DNA from 3 places in the Mesorhizobium sp. ISC15 genome. Region 3 is predicted to be linked to each of the others. Evidence: predicted binding sites of a transcription regulator. Region 3 holds the regulator's gene; each other region holds the start of a gene.
What was found. Region 3 encodes PhoB, which activates phosphate uptake and scavenging genes when phosphate is short. Its sites were predicted from a motif close to TGTCATNNANCTGTCAT; they were not measured.
Positions count from the first base shown of each region.

Region 1: a site for PhoB is predicted at 4,480-4,496, ahead of RPG13_RS10215 (ceramide glucosyltransferase). Genes of this name have one in related genera too.
Region 2: a site for PhoB is predicted at 7,951-7,967, ahead of RPG13_RS16965 (RNA degradosome polyphosphate kinase). Genes of this name have one in related genera too.

Region 1 covers NZ_JAVSPX010000001.1:2,086,175-2,096,985, reverse strand. Annotated here, with positions in the region: gene RPG13_RS10230 (ABC transporter substrate-binding protein) at 1-535, opposite strand, end outside; gene RPG13_RS10225 (2'-deoxycytidine 5'-triphosphate deaminase) at 633-1,727, opposite strand; SAM riboswitch at 1,852-1,929, shown strand; gene RPG13_RS10220 (O-succinylhomoserine sulfhydrylase) at 1,987-3,177, shown strand; gene RPG13_RS10215 (ceramide glucosyltransferase) at 3,226-4,380, opposite strand; gene apaG (Co2+/Mg2+ efflux protein ApaG) at 4,606-4,998, shown strand; gene RPG13_RS10205 (Hsp33 family molecular chaperone) at 5,160-6,194, opposite strand; gene argF (ornithine carbamoyltransferase) at 6,363-7,274, opposite strand; gene RPG13_RS10195 (aspartate aminotransferase family protein) at 7,292-8,491, opposite strand; gene RPG13_RS10190 (GcrA family cell cycle regulator) at 8,847-9,365, shown strand; partial or broken gene RPG13_RS10185 (magnesium and cobalt transport protein CorA) at 9,464-10,471, opposite strand; gene phoU (phosphate signaling complex protein PhoU) at 10,605-10,811, opposite strand, start outside.
Region 2 covers NZ_JAVSPX010000001.1:3,525,423-3,536,233, forward strand. Annotated here, with positions in the region: gene RPG13_RS16925 (cystathionine beta-lyase) at 1-582, opposite strand, end outside; gene RPG13_RS16930 (amino acid ABC transporter substrate-binding protein) at 1,026-2,054, shown strand; gene RPG13_RS16935 (amino acid ABC transporter permease) at 2,118-3,305, shown strand; gene RPG13_RS16940 (amino acid ABC transporter permease) at 3,310-4,467, shown strand; gene RPG13_RS16945 (amino acid ABC transporter ATP-binding protein) at 4,489-5,292, shown strand; gene RPG13_RS16950 (TIGR02117 family protein) at 5,396-6,073, shown strand; gene RPG13_RS16955 (FAD-dependent monooxygenase) at 6,320-7,549, opposite strand; gene RPG13_RS16960 (zinc-finger domain-containing protein) at 7,566-7,811, opposite strand; gene RPG13_RS16965 (RNA degradosome polyphosphate kinase) at 8,131-10,332, shown strand; gene ppx (exopolyphosphatase) at 10,332-10,811, shown strand, end outside.
Region 3 covers NZ_JAVSPX010000001.1:591,127-601,937, forward strand. Annotated here, with positions in the region: gene RPG13_RS02935 (CHASE domain-containing protein) at 1-1,450, opposite strand, end outside; gene RPG13_RS02940 (ATP-binding cassette domain-containing protein) at 1,580-2,380, opposite strand; gene RPG13_RS02945 (sugar ABC transporter permease) at 2,393-3,724, opposite strand; gene xylF (D-xylose ABC transporter substrate-binding protein) at 3,870-4,910, opposite strand; gene RPG13_RS02955 (ROK family protein) at 5,179-6,426, shown strand; gene phoB (phosphate regulon transcriptional regulator PhoB) at 6,461-7,150, opposite strand; gene phoU (phosphate signaling complex protein PhoU) at 7,167-7,874, opposite strand; gene pstB (phosphate ABC transporter ATP-binding protein PstB) at 7,911-8,726, opposite strand; gene pstA (phosphate ABC transporter permease PstA) at 8,739-10,352, opposite strand; gene pstC (phosphate ABC transporter permease subunit PstC) at 10,345-10,811, opposite strand, start outside.

The DNA.
Region 1 (10,811 bases), 1.5 Mb from region 3:
CGTTCATCAGGTCGGTAACCGCCTCCTCCTGGGTCGGATAGAGCTTCGCCTCGGCACCGGCCTTGCCATAGACATCCTGGGCATAGTCGGCCTGGGTGGTCGAAGCCTGGGCGCCGACCGTCTTGCCGGCGAGTGCGGCGGGTTCGGTCGAGGCAATATCGCTGTCTTTCAAGGCCACCAGCGAAAGCGGCGTCGTATAGTATTTGTTGGTGAAGGAGACCTGCTTCTTGCGCTCTTCGGTGATGCTCATGGACGCGACGATGGCGTCGAACTTTCTGGCCTGGAGCGCCGGAATCATGCCGTCCCAGTCCTGCGTGACAAGTTCGCATTCGACCTTCATCTGAGCGCAAAGCGCCTCGGCGATGTCGATATCGAAGCCGACGAGCTTGCCATCCGCGGTGATGGTGTTGAACGGCGGATAGGCGCCTTCGGTGGCGATCTTCAATTTTTCCTGTGCTTGCGCCGAAAAGGACCCGGCTGATATCACCAGCATGGCGGCTGTTGCTGCCGATGCGATCCATCTTGAAATCTGCATTTTTTTGTTCCCTTGGTTCAGAGCCACCCTGACGGCTGGGCACAGCCAAGCACGACGCGCAGGGTTCAGGCAAGCGCGGTCTGATCGTGATGGGCGATCAGCGCGCGGCGCGGAAATGCTTGGACAGTTTCAGGCCCTGTGCCTGATAGTTCGAGCCGAGATCTGTGCCGTAGAGCGCCTGCGGCCGCTTCAGCATGTGCTCGTAGACCAGCCGTCCGACGATCTGACCGTGGTCGAGGATGAACGGCACTTCGTGGCTGCGCACTTCGAGCACCGCCCTGCTGCCGGTGCCGCCGGCCGCCGAATGGCCAAAGCCCGGATCGAAGAAACCGGCATAGTGGACACGGAATTCGCCGACCAGCGGATCGAAGGGCGTCATCTCGGCGGCGTAGAGCGGCGGCACATGCACCGCCTCCTGGCTGACGAGGATATAGAATTCGTCCGGATCGAGCACCAATTCGCCGGCACCGCTCTTGTAGAGCGGCTCCCAGAAGTCGACAACATCCTGTGCGGCGCGCTTGTCGACATCGACCAGGCCGGTGTGGTGCTTGCCGCGGTAACCGACCAGGCCATCCTTATCGCCATCGAGATCGATCGACAGCGCGATGCCGCCGCCGGAAATGTTCGGTGGCTCGGTGGCGACGAGCGTCTCGGCGCGGTGCAAGTCGTTGAGCTCGCTTTCAGACAAAAGCGCATTGCCGGTGCGGAACCTGATCTGCGACAGCCGCGAGCCGGTGCGGACGACGATCGGAAAGGTGCGCGGGCTGACTTCCAGATAGAGCGGGCCGTTGTAACCGGCAGCGATCTTGTCGAACTCGTGGCCGCGATCGGTCATCACGCGGGTGAAGATGTCGAGCCGTCCGGTCGAGCTCTTCGGGTTGGCCGAGGCCGAAATGTTTGCCGGAAGCGCCAGGCTCTCCAGCAGCGGCACGATATAGACGCAGCCCGTCTCCAGCACCGCGCCGTCGGCGAGATTGATTTCGTGCAGCTTCAGGCGGTCGAGTTTTTCGTCGACCCTATGGTTCGGGCCGGGCAGGAAGGAGGCGCGCACCCGCCAGGCCTTGTCGCCAAGCCTGAGGTCGAGACTGGCCGGCTGGATCTGGTCGGCATCGAGCGCGCGTAGCGACGTCAGCGCGCCCGACTGGAACAGCGCGGAAATATCCTGATCGGGAAGAATGCCTGTCTGCCGCAAAGTCTGGCTCCGCTCGAAGGCCGGGCAACGTATCGTTTGCCGCAGGTTCTTGCCGCGGAACCTGCTGGTACAAACCTCTTAATCATGCCGGCAATTGACGCAAGCGCGGCGCGGGTCTAAAGGGTCGTTATCCCGTGGTGATTTGGCCGGTCGGCTTGCAGCCACGTTAAACAAGTCGCTAAAGGACCGTCGGGCCGCAAGGCCGTATGGACCGGTTGCGACTTTCGCGACCGGTTTTTTTGTGTCTGGAACAAAAGTGATGACAAGCAAGAAGCGCAACTGGAAACCTCAGACAGCACTCGTGCATAGCGGGACCTTGCGTTCCGGCTTCGGCGAGACCTCCGAGGCGATGTACCTCACCCAGGGCTATGTCTACGACACCGCGCAGGCGGCGGAAGCGCGCTTCAAGGGCGAGGAACCGGGCTTCATCTATTCGCGCTATGCCAACCCGACGGTCGACATGTTCGAGAAGCGCATGTGCGCACTGGAAGGTGCCGAAGATGCACGCGCCACAGCATCCGGCATGGCGGCGGTCACCGCAGCACTTTTGTGCAGCGCCAAGGCCGGCGATCATATCGTGGCGGCGCGCGCGCTGTTTGGCTCCTGCCGCTGGGTGGTCGAGACGCTGGCGCCGAAATACGGCATCGAGGCGACGCTGGTCGACGGCACCGAAATCGCCAATTGGGAAAAGGCGGTCAGGCCGAACACCAAGCTGTTCTTTCTTGAAAGCCCAACCAATCCGACGCTGGAAGTCGTCGACATCGCAGCCGTTGCCTCGCTTGCCAATTCGATCGGCGCGCGGCTGATCGTCGACAATGTCTTTGCCACGCCGTTGCAGCAGAAGCCCTTGCAGCTCGGCGCCCATATCGTCGTCTATTCGGCGACCAAGCACATCGACGGCCAGGGCCGCTGCCTCGGCGGCGTCATCCTGTCGGACAAGAAGTGGATCGATGAGAACCTGCACGACTATTTCCGCCACACCGGTCCGAGCCTGTCGCCCTTCAACGCCTGGACGCTGCTGAAGGGCCTGGAGACGCTGCCGCTGCGCGTGCGCCAGCAGACGGAAAGTGCCGGCCGGATCGCAGATTTCCTTGCCGAGCGATCAGAGATTGCCCGTGTCATCTATCCGGGCCGCGCCGACCACCCGCAGGCGGCGATCGTCAAAAAGCAGATGTCGGGCGGCTCGACGCTGATCTGCCTCGACGTCAAGGGCGGCAAGCAGGCGGCCTTCGCCTTCCAGAACGCGCTCGATATCGTGCTGATCTCCAACAATCTCGGCGACGCCAAGAGCCTGATCACTCACCCGGCGACGACGACGCACAAGAATCTGAGCGACGAGGCGCGCGCCGAACTCGGCATCGGGCCAGGCACGCTCAGGCTGTCTGTCGGCCTGGAGGACGCCGACGACCTGCTCGAAGACATCGAGCAGGCATTGAAAGCCGCCAGATAGGGATACGCACTGGAGCGGCTTTGCTCGCATCGTCAAAAGCAGGCGCTGTCAGGCGCCCGACGGGGTCTCTTCCAATTCCGCAGCGGCGCTGGTGTGGATGGTCATCGTGTTGCCGCGCCAGTCGACGGCACCGCTGAGCCAGCCGCGCGCCCAAATGGCGGGAAGCATCACGTCCCGCGCAACCATCGCCGGGATCATGCGCAGCGACAGGTGCCAGCCCTCAGCCGAGGCGAGAGCGCATTCCGGCAAATACGCGACTACCAGCACGGCGATGGCGGTTGCCGACAGGCTGAAGCCGGCGCTGGCCGCCGCAATCAGCGCAAGCGCCAGCGGCATCGCCGCGCCGATCAGTATCTCGGGCGCGAAGAACAGGGGGAAGGTGACGCGGCGCAGGCGTGCCCAGCGGGCCTGGCGCGACCAGATTTCGCCGAGAGTGCGCAAACCGAGCGGCTGCTCAAAGGGCGAGGCGACGAGATTGACGCGCAGTCCGAGCCCGTTGACCAGCTTGGTCGCGGCGGCGTCCTCGGCGATCTCGGCGGCAAGCGCACGGATGCCGCCATTGGCGTCGAGCATGGGCTTGTCCCACAACATGCTCTTGCCCTGGGCAAAACCGAGGCCGATCGCCTCGCCGGCATATTGCCAGCGCGCCTGTAGCGTGTTGAGGAATGCGCATTCGACCTCCGCCCAGAACCCGTCCGGCCGCGAGCCGATCGGCGTCGAGCAGACAAGGCCGGTGTCGGGCCGCCACGTCGCCATCAGATGCTGGACATAGTCCCTCGGCATCAGGACGTTGGAATCGGCAAGGATGACCCAGCGGTGGCGCGCGGCCTCCCAGCCCTTCACACAATTGTTGAGTTTCGGATTGCCGCTGATGCGGTCGTCGCCGACGAGCAGCCGGGCCGGCACGGCCGGAAAGCGGGCGATCGCATCGGTGATCGGCCTGACCACCGGGTCCTCGGCATGGGCGACGCAGAAGATGAGCTCATAGCGCGGCCAGTCGAGCGAGAAGACGCGCTCAAGCGTTTCCTCAGCAAACGGCTCGACGCCGCGCGACGGCACGACGATCGACACCGCAGGCGCCTTGCCGGCTGGCGGCGCGATCCTGCCAGGCCGCTTCAGCTTCAACGAAGCGAGCAGGATGCTGGCGAGATTGACAAGGAGCAGAGCTGTGGAAAGCAAGGCGGCTGTGACTGTCAGTTCCATCGATATCTGGTCACTCCAGAAAAACCGGCCGCATGGAAGCCGTTTTCAACAGTTCGACAGAATGCTGAGTCGCCCGGCCCTGCACACCATCATTGTCATGTGTCACTTAAATGACATTGTTCTTCGGCAGCTGCGCTCAAAGGAATCGGACAACGCCAGAAAGCACCCGGTTGACCAAACCACGGAGAGCGTCGAAAGTTCCGTCTACATATTGTGGAGTAGTCTATGTACAGCGCCGTTACGCGCAACATCGAAGTACAGGTCAGGCCGTTCTATCTGGAGGATCGCTCCGATCCGTCGGAGAACCGCTATGTCTGGGGCTACCAGGTCACCATCGACAATCAGTCGGATGAATTCGTGCAGCTTCTGTCACGCTACTGGCACATCACCGACGGCACCGGCCGGGTCGAGGAAGTGCGCGGCGCCGGTGTTGTCGGCGACCAGCCCGAACTCAACCCCGGCGACAGTTATCAATATACATCCGGCTGCCCGCTCTCGACGCCGTCCGGCATCATGGTCGGCCACTACACGATGCGCAACAAGCGGGGCGAGACGTTTGATATCGCCATCCCCGCCTTTTCGCTCGACTTGCCGGGCACACGGCGGACGGTGAACTGAGAGAGAAAGCATCGGCCGTTCGCGCCGCCCCTCATCCGCCTGCCGGCACCTTCTCCCCGTAAAGGACGGGGAGAAGGGACAAGCTCCAGCGCCCCCCTCTCCCCGTCCTTATGGGGAGAGGGTGAGGGTGAGGGTGAGGGGCAGCGCCAACGCTATCCACTTTACTGTGCCGAGCCGAACTCCGCCGGATCGAAGTCATATTGCTTCGAGCAGAATTCGCAGGCGACGTGAATGCCGCCATCCTCGGTGCTGTCCCTGATCTCGTCGGCGGAGAAGCCTTCGAGGATGCCGCGGATCTTCTCCTTGGAGCATGAGCACTGGTCGGCGACCGGCACGCCGCCGAAGACATGGACGCCGTGCTCGTGGAACAGCCGGTAAAGCAAGCGCTCGGCGCCGATCGTCGGATCGATCAACTCCGTCGGCTCGATCGTTCCAAGCAACGCCAGCAGTTCCTGCCAGGAATTGTCGGCCGGATCGTGGATCTCCTCACGCGGATCGCCGTCGCCGCCCGGAAGGTCGGGCACGCGCATGCGTTCGGGCGATTGCGGCAGGAATTGCGCCAGAATGCCACCGGCACGCCATTGCTCGCGGGCACCGCCGACGCCGGGCGTCAACAGCTTGGCCACCGAGAGCCTGAGATCGGTCGGGATCTGCTCCGACTGACGGAAATAGGTGCGCGCGGCCTCCTCCAGCGTCTCGCCGTCGAGCTGGACGATGCCCTGATAGCGTTGCGTGTGGGCGCCCTGGTCGATGGTCAGGGCCAGGACACCGCTGCCGAGCAGCGTCTGCTGCGAGGTCTCGCCGGCAGACGTCAGCGCTTCCAGCCGGTCGGCATCAAAGCGCGCATAGGCGCGCAGAGCCTGCGGCGTGGAAAAATCCGCAACCAGCATGTCGACCGGCCCGTCGGTGCGGGTCTGCAGGATGAACTTGCCCTCGAATTTGAGCGAGGTGCCGAGCAGCACCGTCAGCACGCAGGCTTCCGCCAGCAGGCGGGCGACCGGCTCGGGATAGTCATGACGGCTGAGGATCGCGTCGAGCATCGGCCCGAGCTGGACGGTGCGGCCACGCACGTCGAGCGGGCCGACCTCGAAGGGCACGACATGATCGTCGCCGGCATAGCCGAACTCGCCGAGTTTGGGTTGATGTTCAGCCAATTGATGAGTTTCCAACATAACAAAGCTCCGGGGCGCGGCCATGCCGCCCTCCGGGGCGCATGCGTCGAAACGCGCTCGATTTGCGTGATGCGCCTGAGATAGGCACCACACATTGCCGGATCAAGGTGGGCCGGATCAAGGTGGGCCGGATCAAGGTGGGCCGGATCAAGGTGGGCCGGATCAAGGTGGCCCGGATCAAGGTGGCCCGGATCAAGCGCCGAGGCACCAGGCCAGAACCGCCTTCTGGGCGTGGAGCCGGTTCTCGGCCTCGTCGAACACCACCGAATGCGGCCCGTCGATGACCTCGTCGGTGACCTCCTCGCCGCGATGCGCCGGCAGGCAGTGCATGAACAATGCGTCGGGCTTTGCCTTCGCCATCAGCGCCGCGTTGACCTGATAGGGTGAGAAGACATTGTGGCCGCGGGCACGGTGCTCCTGGCCCATCGACACCCAGCAGTCGGTGACGACGCAGTCGGCCTCGTGGACCGCCTCCTCGGGCGAGCGGGTGAAATTCAACTTGCCGCCATGCGCCGTCGACCAGTCGACATGCTTCTGCGCCGGCTCGCTGCCTTCCGGCACGGCAACGTTGAGGTTGAAGCGGAACCGCGCCGAGGCTTCCAGAAGCGAATGCAGCACGTTGTTGCCGTCTCCGGTCCACGCGATGGTCTTGCCGGCGACCGGACCGCGATGTTCCTCGAAGGTCATGATGTCGGCCATCAGCTGGCAGGGATGGGTATCGTCGGTCAGCCCGTTGATGACGGGAACGGTGGCGTTCTCGGTCAGCTCCAGCAGCCGGTCATGCGATGTGGTGCGGATCATGATCGCATCGACATAGCGCGACAGCACCTTGGCCGTGTCGGCGATGGTTTCGGAGCGGCCGAGCTGCATCTCGGTGCCGGTCAGCATGATGGTCTCGCCGCCGAGCTGGCGCATGCCGACGTCGAAGGACACGCGCGTGCGCGTCGACGGCTTGTCGAAGATCATCGCCAGCACCTTGCCTTCGAGCGGTTTCGTCCGCTCGCCGGCCTTGAGCCTTGCCTTTCGCACGACGGCATCGTCCAGCATGAAGCGCAGATCGCCCTCAGAAACGGCGGAAAGATCGGTGAAATGGCGAAGGCTCATTTGGGGTCTTTCGACTGTTACTTCGCGGCAGCCGCGGCGATGGCGTCGGCCAGGCCCCGGGCGCCGGCGCGGATGCGGTCGAGCGCCTCGTGGATCTCGGCATCGGTGACGGTGAGCGGCGGCAGCAGGCGAAGGACGTTATCGCCGGCCGGAACCGCCAGCAGATGCTGGTCGCGCAACGCCATGTTCACCTTGGTGTTGGGTGCGGCGCATTTCAAGCCGAGCATCAGGCCGGTGCCTCTGATGTCTTCGATGATATCAGGAAATTCGTCGGCGACACTCGCCAGCCCCTGCTTCAGCAGCAACGCCTTGCGCTGGACATCCTCCAGGAAGCCGTCTTCCAGCACCACGTCGAGCACGGCGTTGCCGACCGCCATCGCCAGCGGGTTGCCGCCGAAAGTGGTGCCGTGCACGCCGGCCGTCATGCCGACGGCCGCCTCGTCGGTGGCGAGGCAGGCGCCCATCGGGAAGCCGCCGCCGATGCCCTTGGCGACCGCCATGATGTCGGGCGTGACGCCAGCCCATTCATGCGCGAACAGCTTACCGGTGCGGCCGATGCCGCACTGGACCTCGTCGAAGATCAGGAGCAGGCCATGCTGCTCGCAGAGCTGCCTCAGCCGTTTCAGCGACTGCGTCGGCACCGGGCGGATGCCACCCTCGCCCTGCACCGGCTCGATCAGGATCGCGGCGGTCTCTGATGTGATCGCCTTTTCGGCGGCGTCGATGTCGTCGAAGCCGACCTGGTCGAAGCCTTCGACCTTGGGTCCGAAACCTTCCAAGTATTTATACTGGCCGCCGGCGGCGATGGTCGCCAGCGTGCGGCCATGAAAGGCGCCTTCGAAGGTGATGATGCGAAAGCGCTCGGGATGGCCCTTGACGAAGTGGTAGCGCCGAGCCGTCTTGATGGCGCATTCCAGCGCCTCGGCGCCGGAATTGGTGAAGAACACCTTGTCGGCGAAGGTGGCGTCGGCCAACCGCTCGCCCAGACGGCTCTGCCCCGGAATCTCGTAGAGGTTGGAGACATGCCAGACCTTAGCCGCCTGCTCGGTGAGTGCCGAGACCAGATGCGGATGGCTGTGCCCAAGCGAATTCACGGCGACGCCGCCGCCAAAATCGAGATATCGCTCGCCCTTGTCGGTGACCAGCCAAGTGCCTTCCCCATGGTCGAAGGCCAGGGGTGCGCGGGTAAAGGTCTCGAAAAGCGCCGAACCGCTCATTATATGCGTCTCCGGTACCGGAAAATCAAAAAAGCCGCCAAAGCGGCGGCCTTTGCGGCTTATCGTGTTTTTCGGCCATGAAGTCAACGAAAACGTCGCGCAATGACGCGCGGCAAGCCCTCCAGCGAGGCGCCGGCTCATAAGCGACCGGGCAAGTTGGGGAAAACCGAAAAAACCGATTCGTGTTGGCCCTCGGACTCTTGTCACCGAGTCAGCGCATAAGGTAATTGTAGTCGAGAAATAACTAGATTTCGTGCGGCGGACCTAATCACCCGATATATGTGGTGTCTGCCCGGCGAAAGCCGGATCGTGGAAGGATTCCGATCGCCGCACATTTCAGCAGGAGCGCGGTCTCATGAATTGGACTGACGAGCGGGTCGAACTTCTTAGAAAATTGTGGTCGGAGGGACTGAGCGCCAGCCAGATCGCCGCACAGCTCGGGGGTGTCAGCCGCAATGCTGTCATCGGCAAGGTGCATCGGCTGAAACTGTCGGGCCGCGGACGCTCGACCGCCACGCCGGCACGCCAGAAGAAGAGCGTGCAGGGATCAACCGTCCAGAAATCGGTGTCGCGGGCGGCAAGCACAGCGCGGCATATCACCACGTCGATCGGCGCGACCGCGCTGCAGGCGCAATTCGACGCCGTACCGATGACGCGTCATTACGTCCGTCCGGTCGAGAACGTCGTTGTGCCGATCTCGCGGCATCTGCAACTCGTCGAGTTGACCGAGCGTACATGTAAATGGCCGAATGGCGATCCGCTTTCGGAAGAATTCCATTTCTGCGGCAACGACGCGGCCGAAACCGGACCCTATTGCAAGTATCACTCCCGCATAGCGTTCCAGCCGGCCTCGGAGCGGCGCCGCAGTCGCTGAGCGAATAGCGAATAGCGAATAGAAACGGATTGAGCCTCCGCGAGGAAGCAGCTTCATTTTCACCTATTCGCTACTCGCTATTTCCTATTCGCTCTCTTTCACAGCCAGCCGCTCTTGCGGAAGCGCCAGTAGAGAACCGAGCAGACCAAAACAATCGCTCCCAGCACGATCGGATAGCCATATTCCATCCTCAGTTCCGGCATGTCGTTGAAATTCATGCCGTAGATGCCGGCGAGCGCCGTCGGCACCGCCAGGATGGCAGCCCATGAGGCAAGCTTCTTGGTGATCGCCGTTTCCTGGCTCTGACCAACCAGAAGGCTCGCCTCGAAGGCAAAGGCGAGAACCTCCCGCAAGCTGTCGATCTTCTCCTGGACGGTGCGGATGTGGTCCGTGACGTCGCGGAACAGCGGGTGCATGGCCGCATGGATCTGCGGCAGGTCGGCGCTGGTCAGCCGGCGGCAGACTTCCACCAGCGGCAGTGCCGCATTGCGCAGGCGCAACAGGTCGCGGCGCAGCATGTAAAGCCGTTATATGTCGGAGCCGGCCATAGGTTTCAGCAGAACCTTGTCCTCGATCGCCTCGACCTCATCCTCGATCTGCTCGAGCACCGGCATGTAGTTATCGACGATGAAATCGAGAATGGCATAGAGGACGAAATCCTCGCCCTTGGCCAGCGAATGCGGGCAGCTTTCCCAGTGCTGACGAACGGCGGCATAAGAGGTTGATGGACCGTGCCTGACGCTGACGATGTAGCCGGCACCGACGAACAGATGGGTTTCGCCGAAGGTGACACGACCGTCGATCAATTGAGCCGTGCGGGCAACGATGAACAAGGCGTCGCCATATTGCTCGATCTTGGGCCGCTGATGCGGATGCTCCGCGTCCTCGATCGCCAGATCATGCAGATGGAATTGCGCCTGGACGCGAAGCAACAGGTTGCGGTCGGGCTCCAGCAGGCCGATCCAGACGACATGGCCTGGCTTCTTTGCCCATTCGCCAGCTTCCTCGATCGGAATGTCGGCGATACGCCGGCCGGCCGTGTAGACGCCGGAAGCGATAATGCTGGACGTCGGCGGCGCAGGCATGAACTCCCGAACATATTCCATCGCAGCCTCCTGAAAGCATGGCCTTCACTAGGGAACTGAGAAGCTTAACGTCCGGATAGTTTAGCGCAGTTTCATAAAGCGTTCGAGAGGCCGAGCGAGATGAGTTCAGACGGGATCTTCTCGCTTTGGCGGTTCATTTCGCGGGTAGCGCTCCCGGGAGAACAATCTTGTCTGTCTTGTCGCCCTTCGGCCGCTCGGCCGGCATCTGATCGCCGGTGACGATGTAGTAGATCGTCTCGGCGATATTGGTGGCGTGGTCGCCGATCCGCTCGATGTTCTTGGCGCAAAACAGCAGGTGCGTGCAAGGCGTGATGTTGCGCGGATCTTCCATCATGTAGGT
Region 2 (10,811 bases), 2.9 Mb from region 3:
GAGCGGGCGAAAGTACAGCGGCGTCGCCCAGGTATTGTCCATCATGACGATTGCGCCGGCGGCGTGTGCCGCGCTGGCGATGGCCGGTATGTCCTGCACCTCGAAAGTGTTGGAGGCCGGCGATTCGGTGAACACGACCCTGGTGTTGGACTTGATCAGCGCCGCTATGCCGGCACCGGCATGCGGATCGTAATACTCGACGTCAACGCCCAGGCGCTTCAGCATCGTGTCGGCGAAATTGCGGGTCGGATGATAGACAGAATCGACGATCAGGACATGGTCGCCCGCCGACAGGAAGGCTAGCAGCGGCACCGTCACCGCCGCCAGGCCAGACGGCACCACAATTGTGCCGGCCGAGCCTTCCAGCCCGTCGATGGCGCTGGCAAGCGCGTCGGTGGTCGGTGTGCCGCGCGTGCCGTAGGTGTATTTCTGGCTGCGTGCCGCCATCGTCGCCGCATTCGGATAGAGCACGGTCGAGGCATGCACGACCGGCGGATTGACGAAGCCGAAATAGTCGTGCGGATTGTTGCCCGAGTGGGCAAGCCGTGTGTTGATGCCCATTTCGTTGCCGTCTTTTGTCATTCGCTTCGCCTCTGATCAAGCGCTAGCCATAGTGCGGCGGCATTGGCCGCGCAACCGCCCGACGCTCGCCAGGCGGCGGACTTCGGATATACCAATTGATCCATGGCAACTCAGGAATGCGCAGCCTTCCGAAGGCGAATTTCAAAGGCCCCAGCCCCGATTTGCGTTGGCCGGATTTTGCCGGCTTTGTTCGCACGGCTGACTAATTTCCAGGCGTGTTTGTCTGCAATTCGGGCATTTGCGGCAATTGGTTTTCAATCTCTTTCGGTTTCGGTCATTTTCCTTGACCTCACAGGAATAATCGCCTTCGATGCAGTTCGTGAATGGGAGGCAGCGCGTTGGTTGCGATGCGGGGTTCCGGGAATGGGCCGGAACGGGAAGCTGCATTCACACCGAAAAAAAGTCAGGTTCGCCTGAAAAAAACAGAAAAGGGTCTGTGGGTTATGAAACACATTGCAATCGGCATTCTGGGCGCCGCCGCGCTTGGATTGGTGGCTTCGGCCGCGTCGGCGGCCACGCTCGACGACGTCAAGGCCAAGGGCTTCATCCAATGCGGCGTCTCGACCGGTCTGGCCGGCTTCTCGGCGCCGGATGACAAGGGCGACTGGCAAGGCATCGATGCGGATTTCTGCCGCGCTGTCGCGGCCGCCGTTTTTGGCGATGGCACCAAGGTCAAATTCACGCCGCTCAGCGCCAAGGAACGCTTCACCGCGCTACAGTCAGGCGAGATCGACATCCTGTCGCGCAACACCACCTGGACCATCAACCGCGATACGGCACTTGGGCTGAACTTCGTCGGTGTCACCTACTATGACGGCCAGGGCTTCATGATCAACGCCAAGAAGCTGCCGGGCGTGAATTCCGCGCTGCAGCTTTCGGGCGCGGCGGTCTGCGTGCAGAGCGGCACCACGACCGAGCTCAACCTTGCCGACTATTTCAAGTCGAACAAGATGGAGTACAACCCCGTCGTCTTCGAGAAGCTGGAAGAGGTCAACGCCGCCTATGACGCCGGCCGTTGCGACGTCTACACCACCGACCAGTCCGGCCTTTACGGCATCCGCCTGACGCTTGGCGCACCCGCCGACCACGTCGTGCTGCCCGAGATCATCTCCAAGGAACCGCTCGGACCGGCCGTGCGCCAGGGCGACGACCAGTGGTACCACATCGTCAAATGGACCTATTTCGCGCTATTGCAGGCAGAGGAACTCGGCATCACCAAGGCCAATGTCGAGGAGATGAAGGCCTCGGACAATCCCGAGATCAAGCGCGTGCTCGGCCAGGAAGCAGACACCAAGATCGGCACCGATCTCGGCGTCTCCAACGACTGGGTCGTCAACATCGTTAAGGCAGTTGGCAATTACGGCGAAATGTTCGAACGCAATGTCGGTTCGGGCAGCCCGCTGAAGATCGCGCGCGGCATCAACGCGTTGTGGACCAAGGGCGGCCTGCAATACGCTCCGCCGATCCGCTGATCGAAATGTGATCCGGAAGGCAGCTTTCCTGCCTTCCGGTTTCTCTTTCCAGGGGATGGTCGAATGGCATCGCAGGAAATTCTTCGCGAGGAGCCAAGCCGCGGCTCCTTTATCAATGATCCGAAGGTCCGCGGCATATTCTTCCAGGCGGTGGTCGTCATCGTGCTGGTGGCGTTGGTCTGGTGGATCGTCCAAAACACCATCGACAATCTGACGCGCCTGCGCATTGCATCAGGCTTCGGCTTCCTCAGGGGCCGCGCCGGCTTCGACATCAGTGACAGCGCCATCGCCTATTCGTCGGATTCGACCTATGGCCGCGCGATTGTGGTCGGCTTCATCAACACGCTCATCGTTGCCGGCGCCGGCATAATCACCGCCACCATCATTGGCTTCATCCTCGGCATCGGCCGGCTTTCGCACAACTGGCTGATCCGCAAGATCTGCATGGTCTATGTCGAGGTCTTCCGCAACATCCCGCCGCTGCTGGTCATCTTCTTCTGGTATTCAGGCGTGCTTTCGGTGCTGCCGCCGCCGCGCGAAAGCATCAACCTGCCATTCGGCTCCTTTCTCAACCAGCGCGGCTTCTACTTTTTGCGCCCCGTCTGGGGCGAAGGCTCGTGGCTGATCCTGGTCGCTCTGCTTCTCGGCATTGCCATGGCGTGGTTTGTCGCCCGCAAGGCGCGTCAGCGGCAGATGGCGACCGGCCAGCAGTTCCCGGTGTTCTGGACATCGGCGGCTCTGATCGTCGGCTTGCCGTTGCTGGCCTACGCGCTGAGTGGCTTCCCGCTGAGCTTTGACTATCCAAAGCAATCAACCTTCAACCTGACTGGCGGCTTTCAGGTCAAGCCGGAGTTCCTGTCGCTCTATTTGGCGCTGTCCTTCTATACGGCGGCCTTCATCGCCGAAATCGTGCGGGCCGGCATCATGGGCGTCAGCAAGGGTCAGACCGAGGCAGCCGGCGCGCTCGGGCTTCGCCCGGGATCGATCCTGCGGCTTGTCGTCATCCCGCAAGCCATGCGCATCGTCATTCCGCCGCTGACCAGCCAATATCTGAACCTGACCAAGAACTCTTCGCTCGCCATCGCCATCGGCTACCCCGACCTGACGGCGACGACCGGCACGGTGCTGAACCAGACCGGCCAGGCGATCGAGTGCGTGCTGATCATGATGGTGGTCTATCTCGCGCTCAGCCTGTTGACGTCGGCGATCATGAACGTGGTCAACGCCAGAATGGCGCTGGTGGAGAGGTAGGGACATGCAGGAGCACGACCTTTCCTTTGTCCGCGTCGAAATGGCTCTGGCACAGTCGGCGCCGTCAAGCGAGCGCGGCCTGGGCGCCTGGATACGCAAGAACCTGATTGCTTCGGCCGGCGACACGATCATGACCATCATCGGCATCGTGCTGGTCGCGATGATCCTGCCGCAACTGATCAGCTGGGCCTTCATCAACGCCCAATGGACTGGCACGGACCGCACGTTTTGCGCCACGGTGGCGCAGGGCGGCATCCAGCCGGACGGCTGGTCCGGCGCCTGTTGGGCCTTCGTCAACGCCAAGTTCGGCCAGTTCATGTTCGGCCGCTATCCAATCGATGAGCGCTGGCGGCCGATCCTGGTTGCCATCCTGTTCGTGGCACTTCTGGTGCCGCTGCTGATCCCGAAGGTGCCGCGCAAGGGGCTGAACGCCATTTTGTTCTTCGGGGCGCTGCCGATCTTTGCCTTCATCCTGCTGGTTGGCGGCGTGTTCGGCCTGCCGCATGTCGAAACCTCGTTGTGGGGCGGGCTTCTGGTGACGCTCAGCCTGTCCTTCGTCGGCATTGCCGTTTCGCTGCCGCTCGGCATCGTGCTGGCGCTGGGCCGGCGATCGAAGATGCCGATCGTCAAGATGCTGTGCGTCATCTTCATCGAGACGGTGCGCGGCATCCCGCTGATCACCGTCCTGTTCATGGCCAGCGTCATGCTGCCGCTGTTCCTGCCGGCCGGCGTCAGCTTCGACAAGTTTCTCAGGGCACTGATCGGCGTGTCGCTGTTTGCCGCTGCCTATATGGCCGAAGTGGTGCGCGGCGGCCTGCAGGCGATCCCCAAGGGCCAGTATGAGGGGGCGGATTCGCTCGGCCTCGGCTACTGGCAGAAGATGGGCCTGATCGTGCTGCCGCAGGCGCTGAAGTTGGTCATTCCGGGCATCGTCAACACCTTCATCGGCATGTTCAAGGATACCAGCCTGGTTTCAATTATCTCGATGTTCGACCTGCTCGGCGTCGTCAAACAGAATTTTTCCGACGCCAACTGGGCAACGCCGCAGACGGCCAGGTCCGGCCTCGTGTTCGCTGCCTTCGTCTTTTGGCTGTTCTGTTTCGGCATGTCGCGCTATTCGATGTTCACGGAACGCCGGCTCGACACCAGCTACAAACGCTAAGAACAAAAAAGGGAACCTTCCATGGCCACAGAAAATGCAGTCAGCGCGGAAGAGATCAAGGTCAATGCCGCCAAGATGCAGGTTTCCACCACCGATGTCGCCATCGACATCATCGCCATGCACAAATGGTACGGCGAATTCCATGTCCTGAAGGACATCAACCTGAAGGTGATGCGCGGCGAGCGGATCGTCATTTGCGGCCCTTCGGGCTCCGGCAAATCGACGATGATCCGCTGCATCAACCGGCTGGAAGAGCACCAGAAGGGCAAAATCTTCGTCGACGGCAAGGAATTGACCAACGATCTGAAAAAAATCGACGAGGTGCGCCGCGAGGTCGGCATGGTGTTCCAGCACTTCAATCTGTTCCCGCATTTGACCATCCTGGAAAACTGCACGCTGGCGCCGATCTGGGTGCGCAAGACGCCGAAGAAGCAGGCCGAGGAAATCGCCATGCACTTCCTCACGCGCGTCAAGATCCCGGAACAGGCCAACAAATATCCCGGCCAGCTTTCCGGCGGCCAGCAGCAGCGCGTGGCCATCGCCCGCTCGCTGTGCATGAACCCGCGCATCATGCTGTTCGACGAGCCGACCTCGGCGCTCGATCCGGAAATGATCAAGGAAGTGCTGGAGACGATGGTCGGCCTCGCCGAAGAGGGCATGACCATGCTCTGCGTCACCCACGAGATGGGCTTTGCGCGCAAGGTCGCCAACCGGGTGATCTTCATGGATCAGGGCCAGATCGTCGAGCAGAATACGCCGGCCGAGTTCTTCGACCATCCGCGCCACGAGCGTACAAAACTGTTCCTGTCGCAGATCCTGCACTGATCGCTCTCGCGCAAATCGAAAAAGCCCGGCCGAAACCCGGCCGGGCTCTTTTGCGTCTGAGCTGTCAGCCGGCGATCGAGAGCCGATTGCAAGACCGTCGCCCATGAAGAAGCCATCCCTCATTGGGCGTTTTCTCGCCATTCCGGTGGTGGCGATCGTGCTCGCCGTGATGCTGGGCACGTTCATTCCACGGCCGCTCTTGCCGGCGGCGGCCGCAGATCCCATCGCCACCAGGCACATCCTGGTGCTGAAAAATCCGATCCACACCGATATCGCCATTCCGGTCGACGACGATGTGCGCAAGCGCTTCCATTTCCTGGTCGATGGCGGCATTCCCACCGACATGGCCGAGGTCCGCTACATCGTCTTCGGCTGGGGCGGCCGCGCCTTCTATCTGGAGACGCCGAGCTGGTCGGAGCTGAAGACCGTGCCGGTGATGAAGGCGCTGACCCTTGACGCTTCGGTGATGCATGTCGATGTCGCCGGCAACATTGCCGAGCCGCACCCCGACGTTGCCGGCTTCGACATCGCCGAGGAGCGTTTTGCGGCGCTGCTCGACTTCATCGCCGCGAGTTTCCAGCAAGGGCCGAACGGCCCGATCCTGATCGAGAACGCCGCCTATTCCAGGTTCGATCGCTTCTACGAAGCCAACGGCCACTTCAACGCGCTGGTCGGCTGCAACACCTGGACCGCGGCTGCTCTGCGTATCGCCGGCCTGCGGACAGGCTGGTGGAATCCGCTGCCGGCCACGCTGGACCTATCGATAAGGATTTACAATTGAGAGTTCCGGGCAATCAGTCGGCTTGGCATTGCTGAGTGGGGCAAAAGCGCCTCATTCCTTCGCGCCCCCCTCTGTCCTGCCGGACATCTCCCCCACAAGGAGGGAGATTGGCAGTTTCGGCGCTGCGCTTCATCCTGCAACGTTGGAGATTGGCGAAAGCCGAGGTGACGGCCGATCTCCCCCCAAAGTGGGGGAGATGTCCGGCAGGACAGAAGGGGGGCGCTGTCCCGCCAGCCTATCGAGCTTTCATCGCCGATCGCCAGAGTCCGGCGCCTGCCAGCCATAGAGCCAGTCCAAATCCGCCGCGAGCTTTTCGGGCGAGCGCAGCTTCAGGAACAGGTTGCGCGCGACCGCCACCGGCCCGGAAGCGTGCCAGGCAAAGCGGTTGACGGCGCCGCGGCGGGCGACTTTGGCGATGCGCGGCCGCCGCATTTTTTCCCAGGCAGCAAGCGCGCCCCATGGATCGGCGGGCGAGGCGGCGATAAAGCCGGCAAGGGTTGCGGCATCCTCGACCGCCATCGCCGCGCCCTGCGCCGCAAACGGCGTCATCGCATGCGCCGCATCACCGATCAGCGCGATACCGGCGGGCGTCGTCCATGGCTGTGCCTGGTCAACAGTATGGATCGGCCATGCCGTCCACAGGCCGGCATCCTCGGCAAGCCGGGCCAGTGCTGCCGCCGTGCCACGCATGGCGCCGACGAGGATTTCGGGGTCGGCGTGGCCCGACCAGCCCTCGGCGATGATCTCGCCCCTGGTGAAGGCGGCCAGATTGAACGCCGCGCCATTGCTGACCGGATAGGCGACGAGGTGGAAGCCGGGATGCAGGAAGGCGGTCACGCAATTGGCGGCGCCAACCGCCGCAACGGCTTCTCCCGCGACACTGTCTGCGCTGACCGTCGCGCGCCAGGCAAGCTCGCCCGAAAACCGGCTTTGGGCGGCAAATCCGCCGAAGGCACGGATCGCCGACCAGACGCCGTCGGCACCGATCAGCAGAAAGCCGTCGGCTTCGATGGTCTTGCCGGCAATCTCGACTGTTGCCGTGGTATGGTGCGGTCCTGCCGCGACGCCGCCGACGCGCGCTCCGGTGACGAGACTGATGTCCGGCTGTTCGGCAAGGCGCGCCATCAGCGCCTCTTGCAGATCAGCCCGATGAGCGACGAGATAGGGCGCCTGCCAGCGCCTTTCGGCTGCTTCGCCAAGCGGCACCCGCGCCAGCTCGCGCAGCGTGGCGGCGTCCTTGAGCACGACCGCCTCCGGCCGCACCGCCGCCGGCAACAGCCGGTCGAGCACGCCGAGCTGGCGAAGGATGCGCGTCGCGTTGGGTGAGAGCTGGATGCCGGCGCCGGCCGCTTCGAGGCGCGGCGCCTGCTCAAACAGCCGCACCAGATAGCCGCGCTCGGAAAATGCCAGCGCCGCAGTCAGTCCGGCGACGCCGGCTCCGGCGATGACGACCTGCCCGGACCGCGTGTCGTCCATAGGGATGACGTGCGCGTCAGGCGGCCTGGTCGATATACAGGCATCCCGCAGGCTGCGTTTCCGTCGCCTTCAGCTTTGGCGAATAGCGATAAAGCGTCGAGCAATAGGGGCAGACCTTTTCATTGTCGTCGCCCATGTCGAGAAACACATGCGGATGGTCGAAAGGCGGGTTGGCGCCGGTGCACATGAATTCCTTGACGCCGATGTCGATCGCCGCATAGCCCGCATCGTTCTGGAAATGGGGAATGGAACCGCCTGCCATCGTCGTCTCCTAAATTTGCCGCATGACCTCGGATCATGCGCAAAATCAAAATTCTACCGCGTCCTTTGCGCGTCCAAAGGACGCGCTGCGCTGTACCTGGATTGCATCTGGATCATTAGCTGTCTCTTTGCAAGATCGATGAAATCAAACTGTCGTAAAAGCCTGTCACAGGATAAGCTAAGCCGGTTAAGGCATGGCCGCGAAAATCGAATTCGGTTTCGCTGGGGATCATGCGTAGCTTAAAAGTGGTAGAGCGTCCTTTGCGCATCCGGAACGACGCGTGACGCTCTGGGCAGCGGGTGCGAAACGAGCAGGAACCATGAACGAACTAAAGCCGGTGCAGAGCGAATTCACCACTGTCGAGGTGGCGAGCCCAGAGGGCGGCAACCCGGACCGCTTCGTCAACCGCGAGTTTTCCTGGCTGCAATTCAACCGCCGCGTCCTTGAGGAGTCGCTGAACGCCAATCATCCGCTGCTCGAGCGTGTCCGCTTCCTGTCGATATCCGCCGCCAATCTCGACGAGTTCTTCATGGTGCGCGTCGCCGGTCTCGCCGGCCAGGTTCGCGAAGGCATCACGCTGAAGAGCCCGGACGGCCGCACCCCCGAACAACAGCTGGAACAGCTGCTGCGCGAGGTCGAGCGTCTGCAGGAGGATCAGCAGAATAGCCTTTCCGCGCTGATGCTGCTGCTCGACAAGGAAGGCATCGAGAGCATCAGCCGCGATGCGCTGACCAAGGACGAGAAGACCTGGCTCGAGGATCATTTCCAGGAGCAGGTCTTTCCGGTGCTCACACCGCTTTCGATCGACCCGGCGCATCCGTTCCCGTTCATTCCCAATCTCGGCTTCTCGATGGCCCTGCAACTGCGCCATCGCAGGAATGGCGAGGAGATGAGTGCGCTGTTGCGTCTGCCGGTGGCGCTGAAGCGCTTCATCCGCTTGCCGGACCGCAAGCGTCATGTCCGCTTCATTCCACTGGAAGAGGCGGTCGGCCTCTATATCGGCAAGCTGTTCCCCGGCTACGAAGTCAAGGGCTCCGGCACGTTCCGCATCATCCGCGACAGTGACATCGAGGTCGAGGAGGAGTCCGAGGATCTCGTGCGCCTGTTCGAGACGGCGCTGAAGCGCCGCCGCCGCGGCTCGGTCATCCGCATCGAATTCGACAAGCTGATGCCGGCCGAGCTGCGCGAGTTCGTCGCCGGCGAGCTTGGCGTCTCGTCGAGCCGCATCAGCGTGCTCACCGGTCCGCTGGCGCTCAGCCAGATTTCCGAGATCGTCGCCATCGCCCGCGACGATCTCAAGTTCACGCCCTATAATCCGCGCTTTCCCGAGCGCATCCGCGAGCATGGCGGTGACTGTTTCGCTGCTATACGCGAGAAGGACATCATCGTTCACCACCCCTACGAATCCTTCGATGTGGTGGTGCAGTTCCTGCGCCAGGCGATGGCCGATCCGGAAGTGGTGGCGATCAAGCAGACGCTCTATCGCACCTCGAACGACAGCCCGATCGTGCGCGCCTTGGTCGACGCGGCCGAGGCCGGCAAGTCGGTGACGGCGCTGGTCGAGCTCAAGGCGCGTTTCGACGAGGAAGCCAACATCCGCTGGGCCCGCGATCTCGAGCGCGCCGGCGTTCAGGTCGTGTTCGGCTTCCTCGAGCTGAAGACCCACGCAAAAATGTCCCTGGTGGTGCGGCGCGAGGACGGCAAGCTGCGCAACTACGTGCATCTCGGCACCGGCAACTACCACCCGGTCACCGCGCGCATCTACACCGACTTGTCCTTCTTCACCACCGATCCGACGATCGCCCGTGATGTCGCCCAGCTGTTCAACTTCATCACCGGCTACGCCGAGCCGACCGAGGAGATGCGGCTGGCCATCTCGCCCTTCACGCTGCGCAAGCGCATCCTCAAGCACATTTCGGACGAGATTGCCCATGCGCTGGAGGGCAGGCCGGCCCGCATCTGGATGAAGATGAATTCGCTGGTCGACCCGATCATCATCGACGCGCTCTATGACGCCAGCCGCGCCGGCGTCGAGATCGATCTCGTCGTGCGCGGCATCTGCTGCCTGAGGCCTCAGGTCCCGGGCCTGTCGGAAAACATAAGGGTCAAGTCGATCGTCGGCCGTTTCCTTGAACACAGCCGCATCTACTGTTTCGGCAACGGCCATGGCCTGCCGTCGGACGGGGCGGTCGTCTACATCTCATCGGCCGATTTGATGCCGCGCAATCTCGACCGCCGCGTCGAAACCATGGTGCCGATCACCAATCCAACGGTGCATGAACAAGTGCTCGGCCAGATCATGCTGGGCAACATCATGGACAACCAGCAAAGTTTCGACGTATTGGCTGATGGAACCTCTCGGCGCTCCGTGCTTGAGGAGGGCGAGGAACCGTTCAACGCGCAGGAATATTTCATGACCAATCCGAGCCTTTCCGGACGGGGTGATGCGCTGAAATCGCATGCGCCCAAGCGCATCGCGCAGTTCAAGCGCCGCAAGAAAAACGGCGCAGCGACCGGCTGATGATTTCAACGTCCCAGGGCCGGCTTCAGGACCGCCGACCGCTGTCCATCATCGACATCGGGTCGAACTCGATCCGTCTTGTGGTCTATGAGGGGCTGTCGCGCTCGCCGACCACGCTGTTCAACGAAAAGATGCTGGCTGGCCTGGGTCGCGGCATCGTGTCGACCGGAAAGCTGGACCCCGAGGCGGTGACGCGCTCGATGGAGGAGTTTCGCCGTTTCCGTGCGCTGTCCGAGCAGGCCGGCGCCGAGCACATGTATGTGCTGGCGACCGCGGCTGCCCGCGAGGCGGTCAACGGTCCCGATTTCATCCACCGCGCCGAAGATGTGCTCAAGACCGAGGTCCAGGTGCTGAGCGGACGCCAGGAAGCCCATTATTCCGCGCTTGGCGTCATTTCCGGCTTCCATCCGGCTGACGGCATCGCCGGCGACCTCGGCGGTGGCAGTCTTGAGCTGGTAGACGTCGACGGCGAGACGATC
Region 3 (10,811 bases):
GCGTCCTGTCGCGCCTGCGACCTTCGACCGACCAGTCGACCTTGAGCGAGCCGACTGAGTTGCCGGTTTCGCCATATTTCAGTGCATTCGTCGCCAGTTCGTGAAAGGTCAGGCCGAGCGCTTGCGTTGTCGTCTCGTCGAGCAGCACCTCTGGCCCCGACAATATCCCCTCGGGAAGCTCCTTGCCGAACACCTGGCCAAGCTCGATGCGCAAGAGATCGCCGAGATCGGCCTTCTGCCAGCGCGAGCGCGTCAGCATGTCCTGGGAGGCCGCCATCGCTTGCAACCGGGCCGAAAAGGAGGAGGAGAACTCGTGGACGTCGGTGGCGTGCGACGCCGTCTGGCGCGCGATCGCCAGCACCCGCGTGATCGAGTTCTTGATGCGGTGCTTCATTTCCTGCAGCATCAGGTCTTTTTCGAGCAGGCTCTTTTCCGTCGTCTCGTGAAGCAGCGAGACCGCGTCATAGGCCCGCTCCTGATAGCGTGCCACCAGCGCGATGGTGCCTGCGAGCAACAGCCCGAACAGGCCGAGCATCACCGGAATGGCGCGCGAGGAGGGTTGCGAGAAGGCGCTTGTCGGCCTGAACAGGATGGTCCACGGACGTCCGGCGATGGTGATCTTGCGGGAAGCCAGCAGCCTGTCGCCGAAGGTCGACACCGGCGGCGTTTCCGACTGGAACAAAAGATGGTCGGCATCCACCTTGCCGTCATAGATTTCGATGTTCACCGGCAGCAGCGGCGTCCGGCTGAGCGCGGTTTGGAACAGATCGCGGGCGCGGAAGGCCGCATAAAGAAAGCCTGATGTCGAGGATCTGGACGCATCGATGCCGTCCGGCGCGGTTTCGACGTTGAGCCGCACGAAAACCAGGAAGCCGGTGAAGGTTTGCGCAGCACCTGTCTCCTGGCCTAGCTGCACGCGCCCGGTCGCGTGCTGCTGGTCGTCGGCCATCGCCTTTTCGATCGCCTCGCGCCGCACCGGGTCGGTGAACATGTCGTAGCCGATGCTGGATTGATTGGAAGCGTCGAGCGGCTCGAACAGCATGATGGGCGTACGCCACGGCAATGTCGTATCCGGATAGACGGCATGGCTGGTGCCATAGTCGTGCAGGATGGCACGCTCGACCGCTGCCTCGTCGCCGGCTCTCGCCAGTCTGAGAAAGCCTATGCCGCGCAGGCCGGCGAAATTGTCGTTAATGCCAAGCGCATCGAAAAACGCCTTGAACTCGCCCCGCGAAATGCCGCCATTGCGAGCGTCGAACAGCGCCTGGGTCGATCGCAGCAGCGACAGATGCAGGTCAATGCGGCTATCGATCCGGTTGAGCGCGTCGTCCGCCGTCGCCTCGAACTTGATGCGCGCCGCTTCCTGCGTCGCGAAATAGGCGAATCCCGCCATCGTCAGGCTGATCAGCGCGACGGCGATGAAAGCGACGGTCGGAAAGAACTTCTTCAATTGCTGCTGCGGCCCATGAACGGTTCCTGACCTTTATGGGCAAGTCCCCGCGCCAACACAATGGCGCGGCCAAACCATCACGACGGCTGGCATATCATGTCGCAGATATTTAGCCGGCTATTTAAAGCCTCAGGCTGCGATCTTCAGCGCACCTGGCCCCGGAATGGCACCGGGCGGACACTTCCCCAGGATGATCATGCCGAGCACCTCGTCCTGGGTCACGTCGCTGGTGCGCGCCGTTCCAACGACCTGACCATTCTTCATCACGCAGACGCGGTCGGCAAGCTCGAACACGTCGTGGATGTCGTGGCTGATCAGGAAGATGCCGATGCCGTCGGCCTTGAGCTGCATGACCAGTTCGCCGACCTGCGCCGTTTCCTGCGGCCCCAATGCCGCCGTTGGCTCATCCATGATCAGGATACGGGCGTTGAACAGGATGGCGCGCGCGATCGCCACCGACTGCCGCTGGCCGCCCGAAAGCTTGACCACCGGTTCCTTGAAGCGCTGGAAGCGGGGATTGAGCCTGCCCATCACCTTGCGCGCCTCGGCCTCCATGGCGCCATCGTCGAGCGTGCCCCAGCCGGTCATCAGCTCGCGGCCGAGGAAGAGGTTGGCGGCGGCGTCGACATTGTCGGCGAGCGCCAGCGTCTGGTAGATCGTTTCGATGCCGTATTTCTTGGCATCGCGCGGATTGGAGATCGAGGCCTCCTCGCCATTGACGAATATCTGGCCCGAGTCGCGCTTGTAGGCGCCGGACAGGATCTTGATCAGCGTCGACTTCCCGGCACCGTTGTGGCCGAGCAGCGCCACCACCTCGCCCGGGAAAAGGTCGATCGACGCGTCGTCGACCGCGCGAATACCACCAAAGGCAATCGAGATGTTCCGCATATCGATCAACGGCGTGCCTGTGCGAGCAGTTGTGTCAACCATGATCGCCCTTCCCTAAACGCGCTTGCGGTAGACGGTGTCGAGCCAGACGGCGATCACCAGGACGGCGCCGACGACGACGCTCTGAAGCGGTGAATCGATGCCGAGCAACACCATGCCGGATTGCAATGACTGCATCAGAAGCGCGCCCAGCATGGCGCCGAGCACCGTGCCGGAGCCGCCGGCCAGCGACGTGCCGCCGATGACGGCTGCGGCGATGACCAGCAACTCGTCCAGCGTACCCAGCGCATTGGTCGAGGCATTGAGGCGAGCCGACGCAATCGCCGCGCTGATTGCGGCCAATATGCCCATGATCATGAACACCTTCATGGTCACCCAGCGCGTGTTGATGCCGGCGAGTTCCGCCGCTTCCGGGTTGCCGCCAATGGCAAAGACATAGCGGCCGAAACGGGTGCGCCTGGTGATGAAGGTCATGACGATGCCCACTGCGACCGCAATCAGCACCGGTATGGCGATGCCATGGGCGATGAACAGCCCGCCTTCGGGGACGGTGATGCCGTTCCGCTGCGCGTATTGGCGCACGATGCCGATTGGCCAGGGATAGGAATTGGCGATCCACACGGCGCCGAGGATGGCGGCGCAGGCGACAACACCAAGCAAGCTCTCCGCCCAGACAGGACGCAGCGGAAACTTGAACCGCTTGCGCTGCGACCGGCCGTTGAGCAGCATGAAAGCGACGGCCGCACAGGCGAGAACGCCGACGATCCAGCTTGCGGTTGCCCCGATCGAGCCACGCGGCCCGCCACCCATGAGCTGGAAGGTGGCGTCGAGCGGCGCGACGGTGCGCCCGCTCGTCATCAGCCACGCCATGCCACGCCAGATCAGCAAGCCGCCCAGCGTCACGATGAAGGCCGGAACCTCGAGATAAGCGATGATGAAGCCCTGGAGCGCGCCTATCATGAGGCCGAGCACCACACCGGCAGCCAATGCGATAATCCATATCCAGGGATTTCCCACCTGGAGCCCCATGACGCGGATCAGGAATTCGGCCTGCGCCACGCCCATCACCATGCCGATCACGCCTTCGACGGAGCCCACCGAAAGATCGATGTTGCGCATCACGATGACCAGCACCATGCCGGTCGCCATGATCGCCACCGAGGAGGTCTGCACCGACAGGTTCCAGAGATTGCGCGGCGTGAGGAAAAGCCCACCCGACAGGATGTGAATTCCAACCCAGATGACCAGCAGAGCGCCGACCATGCCGAGCATGCGTATATCGAGCTCGGTTGCCTTGAGGAACCGTCCGATGGCGCTGAGCTCGGATTCGCGCGCCCGGTCTTCGGCCGTGTGGGCGACCGGTGGGTTGGATGCCGTGTCGGTCATGATGTCCTCCGACCGGGTTGCCGTCTGGCGCGGATGCCGGAACAGAATGCTATTTGCTTTCCACGGTCATTTGAAGCGGAAAGCCTCTCGAAAAACGCCGCGGCCTGACAGCCGCGGCGTTCGTTTCCTTGCGAAATGATCCAGATCAGTTGCAGGCCGCAACGCTGCCCGCGGCGACACCCGCGCAGACTTCGTCCTTCTTGATCCAGCCGGCGTCAATGACGACGTTGAGATTGTCCTTGGTGATGGCAATCGGCGTCAGGAACAGCGACTTGACGGCATTGCCGCCCGGCGTGGTGAAGTCCTTGACGCCCGCAATGTCGGTCATCTGCTTGCCGTCGGCAAGCTGCGAGGCGATCTCGGCGGCGTTCTTGCCGAGCTCTCGCGCGTCCTTCCACACCGATACGGTCTGTGTGCCGAGCGCAATGCGGTTCAGCGCTGCATGGTCGCCGTCCTGGCCGGACACCGGGACGGATCCGGCCAAGCCTTGCGCCGTCAGCGCCGCGACGACGCCACCGGCAGTGCCGTCATTGGCGGCAACCACCGCATCGACCTTGTTGTCGTTGGCGGTCAGGAACTGTTCCATGTTCTTCTGGGCGTTGGCGGGAAGCCAGCCGTCGGTATACGCCTCGCCGACATTTTTGATCTTGCCGCTGTCGATGGCATCCTTGAGCACTTCCATGGAGCCGGCGAACAGGAAATCGGCATTCGGATCGGCGCCCGAGCCCTTGATGAAGACGTAGTTGCCTTCCGGCGCCACCTTGAACACTTCGCGGGCCTGCATGCGGCCGACTTCCTGGTTGTCGAAGGTCAGATAGAACACGTCCTTGTTCTCGATCAACCGGTCATAGCCGACGACCGGAATGCCTTCGTCCAGCGCCTTTTGCACCGCCGGCCCGATGGCCGACGCATCTTGCGCAAGGATGATCAGCGCGTTGGCGCCCTGCGAGATCAAGCTCTCGACATCGGTCAGCTGCTTGCCGGGATTGGACTGCGCATCGGCGGAAATATACTTGTCGCCGGCAGCCTCGATCGCCGTCTTCATGGCGGCTTCGTCGGTCTTCCAGCGCTCTTCCTGGAAGTTCGACCACGAAACGCCAATGACCTTGTCCTTCGCCTGTGCGACCGACGCGAGCGTCAGCGACATGGCGACCCCCGCCAGGATGGCGGCTGCGAATCTCTTCATGATAGTCCTCCCTGCGCCGCGATACGGCGCGACCAAACTGGCCCGAAGGCCGGCACAAAGGCTCTATTTTTTCGAGCCTCGAAAAAATACTGGTCCAACGCCGAAGCGCTGTCAACATCAATTCTGATGGATTTTGATGTCCCTGCCGACTTTTTTCGAGCCCCGGAATAAACAATGACAGGGCCTTCTGCTTCTGCCAGTATTTGTCGGACGCTACCGACGGCTTCCGGTTCATGAGCGGCCGCGGCAAGAGGGAGGAAGCAAAAGAATGTCGGTTGGAATCCGTCATGACGATTTGCGTCGGCGCAACCGGGCGATGGTGATTTCGGCCGTACGCCGGGCAGGCCAGCCGTCGCGAACCGAGATCGCCGCGACCACCGGCCTCAGCCATTCGACCATATCGGCGATCTCTTCCGACCTCATCCAGGAAGGCATCCTGACCGAGAGCAAAGCGAGCGAGACCGTTTCGCTGAAACGCGGCCGGCCGCAGGTCGGCCTTAGCCTCAATCCGGAAGCGGCAGCGGTGTTGGCCGTCGTGTTGTCGCTGAATTTCCTTTCGGTCGCCGTCATCGATTATGCCGGACAAGTGGTCGCCGAGGAACAGCGCCGGCTGGACACGCTGACCATGTCGCGCGACGAGCTGATCGACGAATGTGTCGCCATCGTCCGGCGCCGGCTCGAAGATCCCGATCTCGATGTCCAAAGCGTCGCCCGCATCGCGCTGGCGATCCAGGGCATCACCGATTCCCATGCGCGCGCCATGTTGTGGTCGCCGATCACGCCGCAGACGAACATTGCCTTCGCCGACATTCTGGAACGTGAGTTCGGCATCCCGGCCATCATGGAGAACGACTGCAACATGATGGCCGTGGCGCTGCGCTGGCGCGACCCGGATCGCTACCGCGACGATTTCATCGCCATCCTGCTCTCCCACGGCATCGGCATGGGGCTGGTGCTGAAGGGCGAACTGTTCACCGGCACCCATTCCTCAGGCGGCGAATTCGGCCACATGATCCACCGGCCGGGCGGCGCGCTTTGCCGCTGCGGGCGGCGCGGCTGCGTCGAGGCCTATGCCGGCAACTACGCCATCTGGCGCAATGCAAGGCAGTTGAGCGAGAACGCCGAGCCGGTCGCCGATGTCAGCGACGCCGAGATGCGGGCACTGGCGGCCCGGGCGCGCCAGACGGACGGACCCGAGCGCGAAGCCTACCGCAAGGCCGGCGAAGCGCTCGGCTTCGGGCTTGGCAGCCTGTTCGCGTTGATCGATCCGGCGCCGGTCGCCATGGTCGGCGCCAGCGCTGCCGCCTTCGACCTGATCGAGCCGGCCCTGCGCGAGGCCATCGCTCAGACCGCCGGCGGTCAGCATTCGGGTTCGATTTCCTTCGACACCGAGCCGAACGAGCTGCCGCTGATCCGCGAAGGCTGCGCCATGCGAGCGCTGAGCTTCGTCGACCAGGAGATTTTCGCGCCGGGCGCGCAAGGGAAGTCCGGCACGGCCAGGAAGCACGTGGCCTGAATGGAAGAACGCAGCTTGAATTCAGGCAGTCTGTTCAGTCTTCCCTGATCGCATAGCCCGCGCCGCGGATGGTGCGGATGACATCGGGCATGCGGCCATTGTTGACCGCCTTGCGCAGCCGGCCGACATGGACGTCCACCGTGCGCTCGTCGATGTAGATCGTCTCGCCCCAGACATTGTCGAGCAACTGGCTGCGCGAGAACACCCGACCCGGGTGCCGCATCATGAATTCGAGCAGCCGGAATTCGGTCGGCCCGAGCCGGATCTCGCTCTTCTTGCGATAGACCCTGTGCGATTCGCGATCGAGCATGATGTCACCGACCTTCAGCACGCTGGACAGCACTTCGGGCTTGGCGCGGCGCAGCAGCGCCTTGACCCTGGCCATGAATTCCGGTGTCGAGAACGGCTTGACCAGATAGTCGTCGGCCCCGGTCGAGAGGCCGCGCACCCGGTCGCTTTCCTCGCCGCGCGCGGTCAGCATGATGATCGGCAGCCGCTCGGTTTCGGGACGCACCCGAAGGCGACGGCAAAGCTCGATGCCCGAAACCGCCGGCACCATCCAGTCGAGCACCAGAAGATCGGGCACGTTTTCCTGAAGCCGGATTTCGGCCTCGTCGCCGCGCGTCACCACCTCGACCTGATAGCCTTCGGATTCCAGATTGTAGCGAAGGAGGACGCCCAGCGGCTCTTCGTCCTCCACCACCATGATGCGCGGCGCGATCATCGGCCGGTTACCCCTGTCATGTCGCCGACGCCGACATCGTCGTTTCGTCGAGCTTCGGTCGATCCGCCGGCAATTGCTGCCCGGTCACGACATAGTAGGCGTTTTCGGCGATGTTGGTGACATGATCGCCGATACGCTCGAGATTCTTGGCGCAGAACAGAAGATGCGTGCAGGCGGTGATGTTGCGCGGGTCCTCCATCATGTAGGTCAGGAGTTCGCGAAAAACCGCCGTGTATTTCACGTCGATCTTCTCGTCGGCGGCGCGCAGCTCTTTCAACGCGCCGGCGTTGCGCGACACATAGTGCTCGACCACGCCGCGGAGCTGCTCGAGAACGAGATCCGCCATCGCGTCGATACCGTGCGAGAGATTACGCGGCGTGGCGCTCTGCCCGACGGCGCTGACCCGCTTGGCTATGTTCTTGGCCAGGTCGCCGATGCGCTCGAGATCGCCGGCCATCCGGATTGCGCCAACCACGGCGCGCAGATCTTGCGCCATCGGCTGCCGCTTGGCGATCAGCGTGATCGCGCTGTCGTCGAGTTCGCGCTGCCGCGCATCCATGATGGCGTCATCCGAGACGACGCGCTGCGCCATCGCATTATCTGACGCAAGCAACGCGCGGATCGACGCTGCGACCATCGCGGCGGCGAGCTCGTCCATGTCGCGGATCAGCCTGTCGATGTGCTCCAATTCCTCGTCGAAAGATGCGACGGTATGTTCACCCATGATACTGTCCTCGTGCTCGAAAATTAGCCGGACCGCTTAGCCGAACCGGCCGGTGATGTAGTCCTGGGTGCGCTTGTCGTCGGGGTTGGTGAACATCTTGTCGGTCGCGCCCTCCTCGACCAGATAGCCGAGATGGAACATCGCCGTGCGTTGCGACACACGCGCTGCCTGCTGCATCGAATGGGTGACGATGACGATCGTGTAGTTCTGGCGCAGTTCGTCAATCAGTTCCTCGACACGGGCGGTGGCGATCGGATCGAGCGCCGAACAAGGCTCGTCCATCAGGATCACTTCCGGCGACACAGCGATGGCGCGCGCAATGCACAGACGCTGCTGCTGGCCACCGGAAAGGCCAGTGCCCGACTCGAGCAGGCGATCCTTGACCTCGTTGAACAGGCCGGCCTTCTTCAGGCTCGATTCGACGATGCCGTCCAACTCCGCCTTGCTCCTGGCCAGACCGTGAATGCGCGGACCGTAGGCGACGTTTTCGTAGATCGACTTCGGAAACGGGTTCGGCTTCTGGAACACCATGCCGACGCGAGCTCGCAGCTCGACGACATCGATTTTCGGGTCGTAGACATCCTCGTTGTCGAGCGTGATCTTGCCGCTTACCCGCGCGATGTCGATCGTGTCGTTCATTCGATTCAAGCAACGCAGAAAGGTCGACTTGCCGCAGCCCGATGGGCCGATCAACGCCGTCACCTGGTTCTCGCGGACATCGAGATCCACGTCGAACAGAGCTCGCTTCTCGCCGTAATGAACGGAGACCTTTTCGCCCTTCATCTTGATCGAAGGCTCGTTGGTTCCGCTACTCAGTTTCTGCTCGACGCTGGCTTCCGTCATGATGTTCATATCCTCTACTCCTTACCAGCGCCGCTCGAAGCGCCTGCGCAGTATCACCGCGATGGCATTCATGATGACCAAAAACACCAGCAAAATCAAAATCGCCGCCGAAGTCTTCTGCTGGAACCCCGCTTCAGGAAAATCGGCCCACATGAATATCTGCACCGGCAGGATCGTCGCGGGATCGGTGAAGCCACCGGGAATGTCGACGATGAAGGCGACCATGCCGATCATCAGCAACGGCGCGGTTTCACCCAGCGCATGCGCCATTCCGAGGATGGTGCCGGTCATGATACCCGGCATCGCCAGCGGCAGGACGTGATGGAATACGGTCTGGACCTTGGACGCTCCGATGCCAAGCGCCGCCTCGCGGATCGACGGTGGCACGGCGCGCAGCGAAGCGCGTGAGGCGATAATGATGATCGGCAGGGTCATCAGCGCCAGCACCATGCCGCCGACCACCGGGGCCGAGCGCGGCAGGCCGAAGAAATTCAGGAATACGGCAAGTCCAAGCAGGCCGAAGACGATCGAAGGCACCGCCGCCAGATTGTTGATATTCACTTCGATGATCGTCGTCAGCCGGTTCTTGGGCGCAAATTCCTCAAGATAGATCGCCGCCGAAACGCCGATCGGGAAGGCGATGGCGAGCGTTACGATCATGGTCAGGAACGATCCGACGACCGCGCCCCAGATACCGGCCAGTTCCGGCTCGCGGCTTGCGCCGGTGAAGAAGAAGATCGAGTTGAACCGGCTTTCGATCAGGCCGGCGCTCTTCAGCGTATCGAGCCAGACGATCACCTTGTCCGAAATCTTTCGCGATGCTTCCGGCGTGTCGATGACCCGCAGGAATGCCTGGCCGCTCGCGGCTGGCGCCGTGCTGTCCAGCGCCTCGATCACCGTGCCCTTTGCGACCGCCGTTCCGTTGGCCCCAGGCGACAGCGCGGTCAGCTTGACCGTGCCGCCATTGAACGCGACCAGCAGCGACGACGCGCCGCTCGTCAGCGTGAGCATGCCGTTTTCGCCCTCGGTCGCACCATGGCCGCGCGCCAACGCCAGCATGGCATCGTCGCCGAAGGTCAGATCGATGTCGCCGCTGCTTTGCGAAGGCGTGACGCTTGTCGAAATCGCCTCGTCCGAACCGACGTCGGCAAGCAAACCCTTGAGATAAAGGTCGGCAAAATCGTCAAGTGGAACCGCGTAGTCCACCGTTCCTCCGAGCATCCCCGGATCAGCAGCGATATCTTTGCGCAGGAACACGCCTGTGCCGGTGGAAATCAGTCCGCGCAGCAGGCGCTTGTCCTGACGGCTCGTCACATCCGGAAATTTTGCCGTAAGCGCTTCCTGGGCGATGGCGTCGTAGTTGACGGCGTCGAGTTTCGCCGGGTCGACCTTGGCCGCCGAAAGATCGATCGGCAGCGTCAGATAGTTCTGCCGCAGCGCCGGGATCGCCTGCGTGACGATCGTCGACAGGAGCAGCACAAGGAATAAGCCGGCCAACGCGACGGCTGCGGCGCCAAGCCATTTGAACCATGTTTCCGCACGGTAACGACCCTTTAGCCGCGCCTTCGCGGCGTCGTCGGTATGAATACTGACCGGCCGTCCGACGGCACCGAATGACGAGATCGCATCAGTCATATTGCTCTCGGTATTTCTGGACGACGCGCAAAGCGACGATGTTGAGGGTAAGCGTGATGCAGAACAGCACCAGGCCGAGCGCGAAGGCTGCAAGCGTCTTGGCGCTGTCGAATTCCTGATCGCCCACAAGCAGCGTCACGATCTGCACCGTCACGGTGGTGACCGCTTCGAGCGGGTTGGCGGTGAGATTTGCCGCCAGCCCCGCGGCCATGACCACGATCATTGTTTCACCGATTGCGCGGCTGACTGCGAGCAGCATCGCCGAAACGATGCCCGGAAGGGCCGCGGGAAGGATCACCTTGCGGATGGTTTCAGACTTGGTCGCGCCGAGGCCGGCAGAACCGTCTCTCAGGGATTGCGGAACGGCGTTGATCACATCATCGGAAAGCGAGGAAACAAAGGGAATGATCATGATACCCATGACCACGCCTGCGGCGAGCGCGGATTCTGACGCAACGT